2 regions of the Parageobacillus galactosidasius genome follow, and region 1 is predicted to be linked to the other one. Evidence: predicted binding sites of a transcription regulator. Region 1 holds the regulator's gene; the other holds the start of a gene.
What was found. Region 1 encodes CtsR, which represses protease genes until heat stress. Its sites were predicted from a motif close to ATGGTCAATAAAGGTCAAACA; they were not measured.
Positions count from the first base shown of each region.

Region 1 (7,866 bases):
ACATCAGATGAATCTGCAATATGTTGCAATTCTTCAAGCACAAAACGAGGAATGACAATCGTTCCTTCTAAAAAACCTGTTTGGCAAATATCCGCAATTCGGCCATCAATAATTACACTTGTGTCTAAAATTTTTACAGGACTGTCTTTTGATAAGCCGGTCTCTTCTTCTGTCCCCTTTTTCTTTGCCATTCGATTGGAAAGAGAAAATAAATTCATTAATTCATGCCGTTTTTTAAATCCGACTTGAAATCCTAAATAACCAAGCAGGATCGTCAAAAATATTGGCAGCACCGTATTGACGACTTGAAACTGAAACGATTGCAGCGGCATGACGACTAAAAACGCAATAATAAGGCCGAAAATAAGCCCTAAACTGCCAAATAAAAGATCAGCAACAGGCACTTTAACGAGCGATTCCTCGACCCAGCGAATCATATCTACAATATAATCTACTAGCCAAAAAGTCATCATAAAGAAAATAAGTGCTCCTAATACCGCTAATGTATATGAATTATTTAATAATGAAATGTCGCTTATATTCATAAGGCGCAACAAATTTGGCAAGAAAACAACACCTAATGTTCCTCCAACAACAAGAAAAAACAACTGAACGATACGTTTTACCATTTCTTTATTTTCACCTCCCTATTTAACATTATAAACAGTTTCCAATGTTTGAAACCAATCTTTAACATAGTTTTTAATATTTTTTAAATATTTGACATGTACTTGTAAATTTTACTGCAACGTATGTTCAAGTGCCTCGGCAACGTGGGACACACCGATCACGGTTATATGTTTTGGCGGATTCCATCCTGCTAAATTGTTTTTAGGAATAATGATGCGAGAAAACCCTAATTTTACTGCTTCTTGCACCCGTTGTTCAATACGGGAAACACGGCGTACTTCCCCAGTTAAACCGACCTCGCCGATAATCACATCGGACGGGTTGGTTGGCTGATCGCGGAAACTTGAGGCAATGCTTACGGCAATCGCCAAATCAATCGCTGGCTCGTCTAATTTTACTCCCCCTGCCACTTTCAAGTAAGCGTCCTGATTTTGTAAAAGCAGGCCGACCCTTTTTTCCAATACGGCCATTAATAAAGAAACACGGTTATGGTCGATTCCTGTTGCCATCCGCCGCGGGTTGCCAAAACTCGTTGGAGATACTAATGCTTGAATTTCGACTAATACAGGACGAGTTCCTTCCATTGCTGCGACAACGGTTGAACCTGCCGCCCCTCGGGAACGTTCTTCTAAAAACACTTCTGAAGGGTTTTCGACCTCGATAAGTCCTGAATCTCTCATTTCAAAAATACCAATTTCATTTGTGGAGCCGAAACGGTTTTTCACCGCCCGTAAAATACGATACGTATGGTGACGTTCTCCTTCGAAATAAAGAACCGTATCCACCATATGCTCTAAAATTCTTGGACCGGCAATCGCTCCCTCTTTCGTTACATGGCCGACAATAAAAATGGCAATTCCTTTTGTTTTGGCAATTTTCATCAGTTCCGCTGTACATTCACGGACTTGCGATACACTTCCTGGTGCGGACGTAATATCTGCACGGTAAATCGTTTGAATCGAATCAATCACAACACAAGCGGGGCGAACATTTTCGATTGCTTCTGCAATATATTCCAAATCTGTCTCCGCTAATACATACAATTGGTCGGAAGCAATGTGAAGGCGGTCAGCGCGCAATTTCGTTTGTTTTACGGATTCTTCGCCGGATATATATAATACTTTATGTTGCATAGCAGCAAGTTGCGCAGAAACTTGCAAAAGAAGCGTTGATTTTCCAATGCCTGGATCCCCACCGATTAAAACGAGCGAACCTTTCACAATTCCCCCACCTAATACGCGGTTAAATTCAGAAATATTCGTTTGTATGCGCGGCTCTTGCGTTGTGGTCACGGTAGTAATTGGAACTGGTTTTGAGATGATATCATCCGTGGAATGCACAAACACTCCTCTTGTCATTGGCTTTGTCCGCTCAATTTCCTCGACCATCGAATTCCATGTACTGCATCCTGGACATCTTCCAAGCCATTTCGCTGATTCATAACCGCATTCTTGACAAACAAACTTTGTTTTCTTTTTCCCCATCGCTAGAAAACCCTTTCTTTTTCATCGTTGAAACAAAAAGGTATGGGCAGTGAGCCGCCGCATACCTTCCATCAAGAAAACGCCGATTACATCACCGCTTGCTCTGATAAAACGACGAACTCTCCGTCTTTTACGTCTACAATGACTTTTTGCCCTTTGCCAATCGTTCCTTTTAACAGCTCTTCCGACAAACGATCTTCTACATGTTTTTGCAACGCGCGACGCAATGGACGAGCACCGTATTCTAGATCATATCCCTCGGAAACAATTTTTTCAATGGCCGCATCCGTTAACTCTAAATCGATATCTTGTTCTTTTAAGCGTTTTACAAGCTGTTCTGCCATTAGTTTTACAATTTCTTTTAAATGTTGTTTTTCAAGTGAATGGAAGACAATAATTTCATCAATTCGGTTTAAAAACTCCGGACGAAATGCTTTCTTTAACTCGTCCATGACTTTTCCTTTCATGTCTTTATACTTCTGATCTTCATCTTGGATATTAAAGCCGACGTATTTATTCCGCTTTAACGCATCCGCACCGACGTTCGATGTCATAATGATAATCGTATTGCGGAAATCAACCGTTCTTCCTTTCGAATCAGTTAAACGCCCGTCTTCCAACACTTGCAGCAAAATGTTAAATACGTCCGGATGCGCTTTTTCCATCTCATCTAACAACACGACCGAATACGGTTTGCGGCGCACTTTTTCCGTTAGTTGACCGCCTTCCTCGTATCCGACATAGCCAGGAGGCGAACCGATTAAACGAGATGTCGAGTGCTTCTCCATATATTCCGACATATCGATGCGAATAAGTGCGTCTTCATCACCGAACATCGCTTCTGCAAGCGCTCTTGCTAATTCTGTTTTTCCAACACCAGTTGGACCGAGGAAAATGAACGAGCCAATCGGGCGTTTCGGATCTTTTAATCCAGCGCGTGCACGACGAACTGCTTTGGCAACTGCTTTTACTGCTTCATCTTGACCAACGACGCGGGAATGTAAAATTTCTTCTAGTTTCAATAATCGTTCTGTTTCTGTTTGCGCAAGTTTTGACACCGGAATTCCTGTCCAGCTTGATACAACCATCGCAATGTCTTCCACTGTTACTTCAGAGTTTTCCTGACCCTGTTTTTCTTTCCACGCGCGTTTCGTTTCTTCTAATTCTTCACGTAAACGTTGTTCCATATCACGCAAGGAAGCAGCTTTTTCAAATTCTTGGCTTTGTACAGCAGCATCTTTTTCTTTGCGTACTTCCTCAAGTTTTTGCTCAAGCTCCTTTAATTGTGGAGGAGCAGTAAACGAACGAAGGCGAACTTTCGAACAAGCCTCATCGATTAAATCGATTGCTTTATCTGGAAGGAAACGGTCAGTAATATAGCGGTCAGATAATTTTACTGCCTGAATGATTGCTTCATCCGAAATAGATACACGGTGATGCGCTTCATAGCGATCGCGCAATCCTTTTAAAATTTGAATCGATTCTTCTACCGTCGGTTCATCGACGTAAATTGGTTGGAAACGACGTTCTAATGCCGCGTCTTTTTCAATATATTTCCGATACTCATCCAATGTAGTCGCACCAATGCATTGCAACTCCCCACGGGCAAGCGCTGGCTTCAAGATGTTCGATGCGTCAATCGCACCTTCTGCACCACCTGCGCCAATAAGCGTATGGAGCTCATCAATGAAGAGAATGATATTTCCTGCTTGACGAATCTCATCCATCACTTTTTTCAGACGATCTTCAAATTCACCGCGGTATTTTGTACCAGCTACTACCGTTCCCATATCTAACGTCATTACTCGCTTATCGCGGAGTGTTTCTGGAACCTCATTATTTACGATTTGTTGCGCAAGACCTTCAGCAATGGCTGTTTTCCCAACCCCAGGTTCTCCGATTAACACCGGGTTATTTTTTGTACGACGGCTTAACACTTCAATAACGCGCTGAATTTCCTTGCTTCTGCCAATAACAGGGTCTAATCTTCCTTCACGAGCAATCGCCGTTAAATCGCGAGCTAAGCTGTCTAATGTTGGTGTACTTACGTGTGAAGCACCGCCTCCTGAATGACCGGAAACAGACTCATTGCTTCCAAGCAGTTGCAACACTTGTTGGCGCGCTTTATTAAGACTTACTCCCAAATTGTTAAGTACGCGGGCCGCAACTCCTTCACCTTCACGAATAAGACCTAGTAAAATATGTTCTGTTCCTACATAGGAATGGCCAAGCTTTCTCGCTTCATCCATCGATAGTTCAATTACTTTTTTCGCACGCGGCGTATAATGGATCGTATGGGAAACTTCATGGCCGCGACCGATTAACGATTCTACCTCTTTTTGAATTTTTTCTGGCCCAAGCCCTAAAGCCATTAATGCTTTTGCTGCAATTCCTTCCCCCTCGCGAATTAAACCTAATAAAATATGTTCCGTTCCAATGTTATTATGGCCAAGGCGTATTGCTTCCTCTTGAGCTAGCGCCAATACTTTTTGCGCCCGCTCCGTAAATCTTCCAAACATCATTATTCATCACCCTCCATCGCTTTTCTTTCTTCCATTTTTAGACGTTCGCGGATTAGTGCCGCCCGTCGAACATCCCGTTCTTCCGGTCTTAGCACGCCGCCTGCATACTGTTGTAAAAATCCAGGTTGAGTTAAAATCATCAGCTCATTTAAAATATTGCGCGAAATATTTTTAATATATCCTAAGTCAATTCCTAAACGTACATCAGACAAACATTGCGCTGCTTCTTTAGATTCAATAACACGGCTATTTGCTAATATCCCATAAGAACGGAATACTCTGTCTTCTAATTGTATGTTTAAAGTTTTGACTAATGTCTCCCTCGCCATTCTTTCCTGGGCAATTAATTGTTGAACAACGCTTTTCAAATCTTCCACAATATCCTCTTCCGACTTTCCTAATGTAATTTGATTTGAAATTTGGAAAATGTTACCTAACGCCTCACTGCCTTCTCCATATGTTCCGCGTACTACTAATCCTAGTTGGTTGATTGCTGGAATAATGCGGTTTATTTGCTGTGTTAAAACGAGAGCCGGGAGATGCATCATAACAGAAGCGCGCATCCCTGTTCCAACGTTTGTCGGACAGCTTGTTAAATATCCGAGTTTTTCATCAAACGCATAATTGACATGTTCCTCAATCCAATCATCAAGCTCATTAGCCACTTTTAACGCTTCTGTTAATTGAAGACCAGGAAATAAACATTGAATACGAATGTGATCCTCTTCATTAATCATAATGCTTATTTCTTCATTTTCTGAAAGCAAGCACGCCCCAAAAGGAGAATCTTCTGCCAAATGCGGGCTAATTAAATGCTTTTCTACCAATACCCTTTTTTCAATCGGTTGAAGCTCTGACATTTTTAACAATTCAAAACGACCGACAGACGGGTAAAAACGATGAGCAAATGTTTGCTCAAACAATGAAACAATTTGCTGTGCTTCCTCATTGTTAAATACTGTTGGAAACTGAAAATCAACAATGTTTCTTGCTAAACGGATACGGCTGCTTAACACGATATCAGAATCAGGCCCCTCTTGACTCATCCAAGAACTGACCGCCGTATTAAAAAACTTCTCAAACGACATATAACTACATCTCCCCCCCTCGATGTTGATGCAACTGATATTCAAGAGAGCGAATTTGATCACGAACCTCTGCCGCCTTTTCAAATTCTTCTCTCGCCACAAGTTCTTGCAGTTTTTGTTTTAACATAGCAATTTGCTTGCGCAGATGGAGTGTTCCACCTTTTCGTTTCGGTATTTTTCCAGCATGGGTTGTATTTCCGCTATGGAGTCTTTTTAATATTGGTGGTAAATATCTAGCAAATGTGCGGTAACAGTTTGAACAGCCGAAACGGCCTGTTTTTGTAAACTGATGATAAGTCATTGCACACTTCTCGCATTGTAAAATATCGGTGCTTTGGAACGGGCTTGACGTCATTTCTTTCATTGGAGATGAAAAATTAAGCAGGCCAGCTAATAAATTATTAAAGGAAAAGTCATCATTTCCGTAAAACATAAACATATCACTATTCTCTTGAGCGCATTGTTCGCAAAGATGAAATTCGGTTTTTTCGCCGTTTATAATTTTCGTAAAATGCACTGTTGCCGGTCTTTGATTGCATTCCTGACATATCAACTTTATCCCCTCCCTACTTATATTTTAGCGATATCAACATCGCTCTTAGCATGCGTGCTCTCAATTCATCACGTTGGGGCAAATCGATGTATAATACAGAACGGTCCATTACGCTTAGCATAATCTTTGCTTCTCGTTCGGTAATTACTTTTTCCTCGACAAGACGATCAATAATATCTTCCGCATTTGATTGACTAATCCGATGCTGGATTAATTCTAACAGTTGATCAATTAACTGTGCTTCACTTTTTGTTTTCACTTTCATAATGCGGATGTAACCACCGCCACCGCGCTTACTCTCAACAATATATCCTCGCTCTAGCGTAAATCTTGTATTAATAACATAATTAATTTGTGAGGGAACACATTGAAATTTATCAGCAATTTCACTTCTTTTGATTTCCACAATGTCTTTACCGCTCATATTTAATACCTGTTTTAAATATTGCTCAATAATATCAGAAATGTTTGGCACTCTACCTCCTCCTTACAAACCAAGTTGACTTTGACTATATTTGACCTTACTTCTACTATATAGTTTATTATAAAAAAATGCAAGGGTCACTCACAAAAATGGCTAGTCATATGATTTCCTTTTTTTTCGAAAATGAAACATGATTTTAGGTAATAAAAGGAAAGGGTAAGCAAATATAGAAAAAAAGAAGCATGCCTTTCATTAAGGCATGCTTCTTTTTACATTGCCTAGCAACGACCTACTCTTGCAGGGGCGCTGGCCCCAACTACCATCGGCGCTGGAGAGCTTAACTTCCGTGTTCGGGATGGGAACGGGTGTTTCCTCTCCGCTATTGTCACTAGGCAATTATCTCAATTGGACATTTATTATTATATTCCAATCATCACGTTTGTCAAGAGGGATTTCGTTCCCTCAAAACTAGATAACCGTCCGTTTGGAAGAAGCCGTCTTGCGTAGGCGGCCTATGCTTTTCCGTTGTCTAGCTCCGGTGCCTAGCTCTCTTGCGCCAAATAACCTTCTCCCTTGAGGTGCAAGCACCTCTACGGGCGAAGAACATTTTCCTTTTGACGCTAAGCGCTCGCCTCCACTTTTCCGCTTGGTTAAGTCCTCGATCGATTAGTATCCGTCAGCTCCACGTGTCGCCACGCTTCCACCTCGGACCTATCGACCTCGTCATCTTCGAGGGATCTTACTCGCTTGACGCGATGGGAAATCTCATCTTTATGACGCTGCAAAGCAAGATATTCCCATTGATGTGATCAAAAAACAGCTCCGTATCGCGTAAGGGGTACCCTGTTTGTCTCTCTAACCATGGAAATTATTGTAATGAAAAATGCTCATCTACAGTAATTTTAGTAACCCTGATAATGATCCTAGAGGTGAATGGATTAAGGGTGATTTAACAGTAGGAATGACTAAAGAACAAAGACCTAATCAATATTATGATTTGGTTGACCCAAAAACAGGAATTGTTTATAAGCCTAATCCTCAAAGAGTATGGGCTTATGTAAAAGAGTCAATGGATAAATTAATAAAGGAAAATAGAATATATTTTCCGAACAACCCGAAACAGAAACCAATGTATAAAAGGTTTAAAAGTGAATTGAAAGTTGTT
Region 1 covers NZ_NDYL01000001.1:99,295-107,160, reverse strand. Annotated here, with positions in the region: gene B9L23_RS00530 (PIN/TRAM domain-containing protein) at 1-629, opposite strand, end outside; gene radA (DNA repair protein RadA) at 741-2,114, opposite strand; gene clpC (ATP-dependent protease ATP-binding subunit ClpC) at 2,201-4,636, opposite strand; gene mcsB (protein-arginine kinase McsB) at 4,636-5,724, opposite strand; gene mcsA (protein-arginine kinase activator protein McsA) at 5,729-6,277, opposite strand; gene B9L23_RS00505 (CtsR family transcriptional regulator) at 6,291-6,752, opposite strand; rRNA gene rrf (5S ribosomal RNA) at 6,978-7,094, opposite strand; partial or broken gene B9L23_RS00495 (site-specific DNA-methyltransferase) at 7,600-7,866, shown strand, end outside.

Region 2 (7,866 bases), 730 kb from region 1:
TAATTCCCGCTTTGCTTTTTCCAGCGCTTCGCGAACGTCACGCACGCGCTGGATAGCTTCTTTTTCCTGCTGCCATTGCGCTTTCATACTGTTCGCTTTTTCCCGTAAGTCAGCCAGCTCTTTGGTGAGCGCTTCAAGACGTTCTTTACTCGCTTCGTCTGTTTCTTTTCGCAATGCTGCTTCTTCGATTTCCAATTGCATGACGCGGCGCATCACTTCATCCAGCTCCGATGGCATGGAATCCATTTCGGTACGGATGGTCGCACATGCTTCATCGACTAAGTCAATCGCTTTGTCAGGCAAAAATCGATCCGAAATGTAGCGATCGGCCAATGTCGCCGCCGCAACAAGGGCACGGTCATGAATTTTTACACCGTGATGAACCTCAAACCGCTCTTTTAAGCCGCGCAAAATCGAAATCGTATCTTCCACGCTCGGTTCTTCGACAAGAACTTGCTGGAAGCGCCGTTCGAGTGCCGGATCTTTCTCAATATATTGCCGGTATTCGTCAAGTGTGGTTGCACCGATGCAATGCAGCTCGCCGCGCGCCAACATCGGCTTTAACATGTTGCCCGCATCTATCGCTCCTTCTGCCCTTCCGGCACCGACAATCGTATGCAATTCATCGATAAATAAAATAATTCTCCCTTCGCTTTTCTTTATTTCATTCAATACCGCTTTTAGACGTTCTTCAAATTCGCCGCGAAACTTCGCCCCGGCGACGAGCGAACTCATATCTAAAGCAAAAATCGTCTTATCCTTCAATCCTTCCGGAACATCTTTGCGAACGATGCGTTGCGCCAATCCTTCTACAATTGCCGTTTTCCCAACACCCGGTTCCCCGATAAGCACCGGGTTGTTTTTCGTTTTGCGTGATAAAATGCGAATAACACGGCGAATTTCGCTATCACGACCAATGACAGGATCAATTTTTCCCGCTTTCACTTCAGCGACTAAATCGCGGCCGTATTTTTTTAATGCTTCATATGTAGCTTCTGGATTTGAACTTGTCACGCGCTGATTCCCCCTTATTTCCGTCAATACGTGCAACAATGAAGAACGGTTAATGTTGTAACGATGAAAAAGCCGTCCGATATCATCGGCCTCCGATGTAAAGGCAAGCAGTAAATGCTCAACAGAAATATATTCGTCTTGCATATTTTTTGCTTCTTCTTCCGCTTTTGTCAACAATCGCTGCAGCCGTTGGGACATATAAAGGTTTTCCGCACCAGCCCCAAGCACTTCTGGCTTTTTCTTTAACAACATTTGCAGTTCATGAGTGAATGCGTCTATATTAACTCGAAGCAGTGTGAAGATTCTTCTCGCAAGCCCTTCTTCTTGCTGCAATAATGCGAGCAGCAAGTGTTCGACATCGAGTTGCTGATGATGGCGCCGAATGGCAATCGATTGAGCCTCAAGAAAAGCCTCCTGCACTTTCTCCGTAAACTTATTTGCGTTCATCGACTTTCCCTCTCTTTTGACCTTTTTTGACCTTTAAGTATATTATAGCGGATGCCGACTTTTCTTTTCAAATAGAAAGCCACTCCAATATAGGAATGGCTTTGTAGTGGGGAATATACGGAACCGGGATGACGGCATTTCGCCGTTGCCCACAGGACGTGGGCAGCCTTTAGGCGAAATTGGGCCGCCTCCGCTTTTCTTTATTATGGTTTTCTCTTATATGTCCAGTGGCGATTGTGATTTGATGTTTCCGGGAACGTATCTCCTGCTTTTAGTTTTATTTTTTTTGGATTTTTGACGTTATCACCTGTTTCGCCAATTTCAATATATATACCGTTGTTCGGCGCTTTGTCGCCTGGTTGGAAATGGCGCTGTTGTCCCATTGCAGCATCCCCCCTTATCCGAAGTATATTTTTATCATTCCCGTCTGTTCCTTTGTTCATAACCATACAAATAATGGCTGCATGAAAAAAGCACCGGCATATCTCCGGTGCGATTTCGTCATAATAACGATAGTAAAATCGCCTTCTGTACGTGAAGCCGATTTCCGGCCTGTTGGAAGACAAACGAATTTGGTCCATCAATCACATCGGCTGTTACTTCTTCATCGCGGTGGGCTGGCAAGCAATGAAGAAACATATAATCAGGTTTTGCATGTTTTGCTAATTCGCAATTGACTTGAAACGGTTGAAACACCGCAAGACGCTGCTCGCTTTCTTGTTCTTGCCCCATGCTCGTCCATACGTCTGTATAAATGATGTCCGCGTTGGTGACCGCTTCGACTGGATTATGCGTGACTGCAACATTCGCTCCTGTTTGTTTTCCAATTTGCATTGCCGCATTTACATACTTCTCTTTTGGCTCATAACCAGCCGGGCAAGCGATCACACAGTCCATGCCAACTTTTGCAGCCGCAATCATAAGCGCGTGTGCGACGTTGTTGCCATCACCGACATAGGCAAGTTTCAATCCTTTTAACGTGTTCTTCACTTCATAAATCGTTAATAAGTCAGCCAGCGCTTGACACGGGTGATCATCATCGGTCAGTCCGTTAATAACCGGAATCGTCGCATATTCAGCGAGCTCCTCCAATTTTTGATGAGCGAATGTGCGAATCATAATCGCGTCAACATATTGCGATAATACTCTCGCCGTATCGGCGATCGTTTCTCCTCGTCCAAGCTGCAAATCATTGCTATTTAAATAAAGCGCACTACCACCGAGCTGGGTCATTCCCACCTCAAATGATACTCTCGTGCGGGTGGATGGTTTTTCAAAAATCATCGCTAACGTTTTTCCAACAAGCGGAGTATACAATTGTCCGGCAAGCTGTTTTTGCTTTAATTCCTTGGCAAGTGTCAACAAATAATGAATATCTTCTGTTGAAATGTCCATTAATGTTAAAAAATCTTTTCCTTTTAATGAAACGACTGTTTTCATACAATCACCGCTTTCTCGATTTGTTTTTTCTTTTCAAGCCATTCTTGAATGGATAAAACAGAAAACTTTTTCACACCGACCGCTTGTAAAAAGAGACAGAACGTTTCGATTTCTGTAAACGTCATAATTTGCCGGGACAACGCAAGCATTCTATATTGGCTGTTTCCGTCTTTTTGCAAATCTAAAAACGCTAACGCTTCCTTTCGTTTTATCCATTCGGAAAACGGTATGTCGGAAACAATGATTAATTGTTTTTCCTTTATAATTTGAAGAAGTTCATCGCTTATTTCACCGTTCACATAAATTTCTCGTGCTTTATGTTTTTTTGCTAAATACGAATAAAACGCCTTTGCCGCCGCTTCTTCCATTGTTTTTGCAATGCTGATTCCTTCTCCCGTCGACTTCATTTCTGGTCCAACAAGCGGATCGACTCCCGGCAATTTATATGTCGAAAATACCGGATATTTTAAAACAATATATGGCAAGCTCGCCAAACGCCGCTGTTTTTCGTCAATGACATCGCTTAAACATTTCCCAAGCAATAATTTTGTCGCAATTTGCGCGAGCGGTATGCCTGTTGCCTTGCTGACGATCGGAACGGTCCGGCTTGCGCGCGGGTTCACTTCCAATACGTATACCTGATCGTTGGCAATGACATATTGAATATTCATAATGCCTTTAAATTGTAATTTCTTTACAATTTTTTCGGCGTACGTAATGATTTTGGATTGTTCTTCATCCGTAATCGTTTGCGCTGGCAGCATTGCATAGCTGTCTCCTGAATGTACTCCAGCCTTTTCCACATGTTCGATAATCGTCGGAAGTAAAATATCGTTTCCATCCGCAACAACATCGACTTCTGCTTCTTTTCCGTCTAAATATGCATCGATCAGCACAGGGTACGTAATTATTCGCTGCTCTAGCAGCGCGCATAATTGTTGTTCATTTTTCACAATGAACATTCCTCTGCCGCCAATGACATAAGAAGGACGAAGCAATATCGGATAACCGATTTTTTTGGCGTTCGAAATAAGTTCTTCTTCGTTATTTGCCATCATTCCCGGTACGTGCGGAATATCCAATTCTTCTAATAGCTGATAAAAACGATCACGATCTTCAAGCTGGTCAATCACATCATAAGTGACGCCGAGAAGAGTGATATTCGCTTCTTCGAGCCCTTTCACGAGATTAATTGCCGTCTGTCCTCCGAACTGAACAATGACTTTTTTAATCTGTTCCGCTTCTATCACGTTCAACACTTCTTCTAAAGTAAGCGGCTCGAAATAGAGACGGTCAGCCACAGCAAAATCAGTGCTGACGGTTTCCGGATTATTGTTCATCAATACCGTTTCATATCCTTCTTCTTGAAGTGCGTACACACTGTGGACAGAGCTGTAATCAAACTCGATTCCTTGCCCGATTCGAATCGGTCCTGCGCCAATAATCAATACTTTCTCTTTATCGCTTTTTTTCCGTTCATCTTCGCCGAAATATGTCGAATAGTAATAATCCGTTTCTGAATGGAATTCTGCCGCGCACGTATCGACCATTTTATATGCCGGAACGATGCCAAGTTGTTTTCGCTTTTCTCTTACGTCTTTTTCCTTCACGTTCCATACTTCCGCTAAAAACGCATCAGAAAACCCTTTTTCTTTCAACAGACGGAACGTCGATTCATCAATATGTTCTAAGCTCGTTTCTTTCGCTTTCTTTTCTAATTCGATCAGCTGATAAAACGAATGCAAAAAGAAACGGTCGATTTTTGTTAATTCATATACGGTATCGATCCTTTCTCCGCGACGGAACAATTCGAGAATCGCAAAAAAGCGGCGATCATCTTTTCGAACAAGCAGTTGTTTGAGCTCATCATCTGTATGGGAAGCAAGTTCTGGTAAATACAATCCGTTATTCGCACCTTCTAATGAGTAAACCGCTTTTTGAAACGCTCGTTCCATGTTGCGGTCAATCGCCATCACTTCTCCCGTCGCTTTCATTTGCGTGCCAAGCTGGCGATCGCCGAAAGGAAATTTATCAAACGGCAAGCGCGGAAATTTTACAACGACATAATCGAGTGCTGGTTCAAAGCTTGCGTACGTCGTTTTCGTTACTGGATTAAGAAGTTCCGCCAATGTATAGCCGACTGCTAATTTCGCGGCTATGCGTGCGATCGGGTATCCCGTCGCTTTCGATGCAAGCGCCGATGAACGGCTGACACGCGGATTTACTTCAATTAAATAGTATCGTTTGCTAAACGGATCTAGCGCGAACTGAATGTTGCATCCTCCAATGATACCGAGCGCCGAAATAATTTTGATGGCTGAAGATCGCAACATTTGGTATTCCTCGTCCGTCAACGTTTGCGATGGAGCAACAACGATAGAGTCACCGGTATGGATGCCGACGGGATCGACGTTTTCCATATTGCAAACAGTAATGCACGTATTCGTATGGTCGCGCATTACTTCATATTCAATTTCCTTATATCCAGCTACGCTTCGTTCAACAAGACATTGCGTAATTGGACTTTCCGCGAGTCCTTTTTCGACTAGATCAATAAATTGTTCCATCGTTTCTGCGATTCCCCCGCCCGTTCCTCCGAGTGTATAGGCGGGGCGAATAATGATCGGAAATCCGATTTTTTCGGCAAAAGCGACCGCTTCATCGACACTCGTAATAATTTCACTCTCCGGAACTGGTTCGCCTAATTCATACATGAGCGCGCGAAACGCTTCGCGGTCCTCTCCTCTTTTAATCGCTTCAATCGGAGTTCCGAGCAGTTTCACCCCATATTTTTCTAAAATTCCTTCTTCATGAAGCTGAAATGCTAAGTTTAGTCCCGTCTGTCCCCCAAATGTCGCCAATAGCCCGTCTGGTCGCTCTTTCGCGATAATCGCCTCCACGCTATCCACCGTCAACGGCTCAAAGTACACGGCATCGGCATGAACTTCGTCTGTCATAATCGTTGCCGGATTGTTATTCACTAAAATAACGCGGTACCCTTCTTCTTTTAAGGCAATACACGCTTGTGTGCCGGAATAGTCAAACTCCGCCGCCTGTCCGATGACAATCGGACCGGATCCGATGATTAAAATCGATTGCAGCGATGTATCTTTAGGCATATACTTTCTCTCCTTTTACTACCGTTTGCAAAAACTCGTCAAAAATATGGTTCGTATCGCTAGGACCTGGATGCGCCTCCGGATGATATTGCACCGATAAAATTGGTTTGTGGCGGTGTACTATTCCTTCGACGGAACCGTCATTGACGTTTGTAAATCGGATATTAAACGGGGTGTTGGCTAAACTTTCTTTCTTAACCACATAACTATGATTTTGTGATGTCATAAACACTTTTTGTTTTACCGTATCATACACAGGCTGATTTGCTCCCCGATGGCCGAAGCGAAGTTTTTCCGTGTCTGCGCCGTATGAAAGCGCCACTAACTGATGACCTAGACAAATCGCTAACGTTGGATAATGGTCAATAATTTGGCGAATGTTTGCTAACTGCTTGGAAAGTTGTTTTGGATCTCCTGGACCATTGGACAACACGATTCCATCCGGCTTCATTGATTCGATCATTTCAAATGAAGTATGGTACGGAACGACGGTAACCTTGCATCCCCGCGCTACCAATGACTGCAAAATCGATTTTTTGTAGCCAAAATCGATTAATACGAGATGAGGCCCGCCGCTTCCGTATGTTTCGATTTTCGCAGTCGACACATCATGAACAGGAAACGGGTTTTCATGAAATGCCGCCGTGTTACATGACGGTGAAACAGTAAGTTGTGCCATCATCGTCCCTTCATTGCGAATTTCCTTTACTAATGCACGCGTATCAACATGGGAAAGCAACGGAATATTCCATTGCTGCAAGTATTCCTTTAAGCTGTATTTCGCTTCGTAATGATATCCTTTGCTGCTCGCTTCATATACAATAACCGCCTGTACATGCGGGCGCTTGCTTTCAAAATCATCTGCGTTAATCCCGTAATTTCCGATTAACGGGTACGTAAACACGATGATTTGATTCTTATAAGAAGGATCGGTTAATACTTCTTGATACCCGGTCATGCCGGTAAAAAAAACGATTTCTCCGCTCACTTCTTCATTTGGAAGCGGCGATTCCAACTGTCCGACAAATGTCTTTCCGTTTGCTAAATGCAAATATGCTTCCATGAATGACACCTCATGCTCGAATTTTTATTTATATTACAGAATTTTTATTCACCTATTAAGGATAAAGACGCAGCTATCGACTACTTCGTAGCTGCGATTTTTTCTTTCTGTATTGTTTGTTTGATAATGCCTACCGCTTGATCTAATTCTTCTTTTGAAACGACTAGCGGCGGCAATAGCCGAATCACATTCGGACCAGCTGTTAATACAAGCAGTCCATTTTTGTGAATAAATGGGATTAGTTTTGTAATGTCCTCATCACATTCAATGCCAACTAATAACCCAAGTCCCCGAACTTCTTTTACTAGCGAAAATTCGCTTAATGCCTCTTGAAGCTTCGTTAAGAAATACGTTCCTTTTTCTTGTACGTCTTGTAAAAAGTCAGGCTGAAAAATCGTTTGCAACGTCGCTTTTGCGGCTGCCATCGCGATTGGATTGCCGCCAAATGTCGAACCGTGAACCCCTGCGGTAAACGTATCTTTCAAAAACGCTTTGCCAATCATCGCACCAACTGGAATGCCGCTTCCTAACCCTTTCGCACTTGTAATAATATCCGGTTCGATATCAAAATATTGATAGGCAAATGGTTTGCCAGTGCGGCCGATGCCGGTTTGCACTTCATCAACAATCAATAGCGCGCCGTATTGCTTGCAAAGCTCAGCTATTTTTTTCAAAAACGCTTTATCGGCCGGTCTGACTCCACCTTCTCCTTGAACAATTTCCACCATTACCGCCGCAACATCTTCGTTCATTTCGTTTTCCAGTGTTTCGATATCATTAAAC
Region 2 covers NZ_NDYL01000001.1:833,708-841,573, reverse strand. Annotated here, with positions in the region: gene clpB (ATP-dependent chaperone ClpB) at 1-1,461, opposite strand, end outside; gene B9L23_RS04460 (YjzC family protein) at 1,665-1,844, opposite strand; gene argF (ornithine carbamoyltransferase) at 1,963-2,901, opposite strand; gene B9L23_RS04450 (carbamoyl-phosphate synthase (glutamine-hydrolyzing) large subunit) at 2,898-6,020, opposite strand; gene B9L23_RS04445 (carbamoyl phosphate synthase small subunit) at 6,013-7,083, opposite strand; gene B9L23_RS04440 (acetylornithine transaminase) at 7,164-7,866, opposite strand, start outside.
Region 2: a site for CtsR is predicted at 1,475-1,495, ahead of clpB (ATP-dependent chaperone ClpB). Genes of this name have one in related genera too.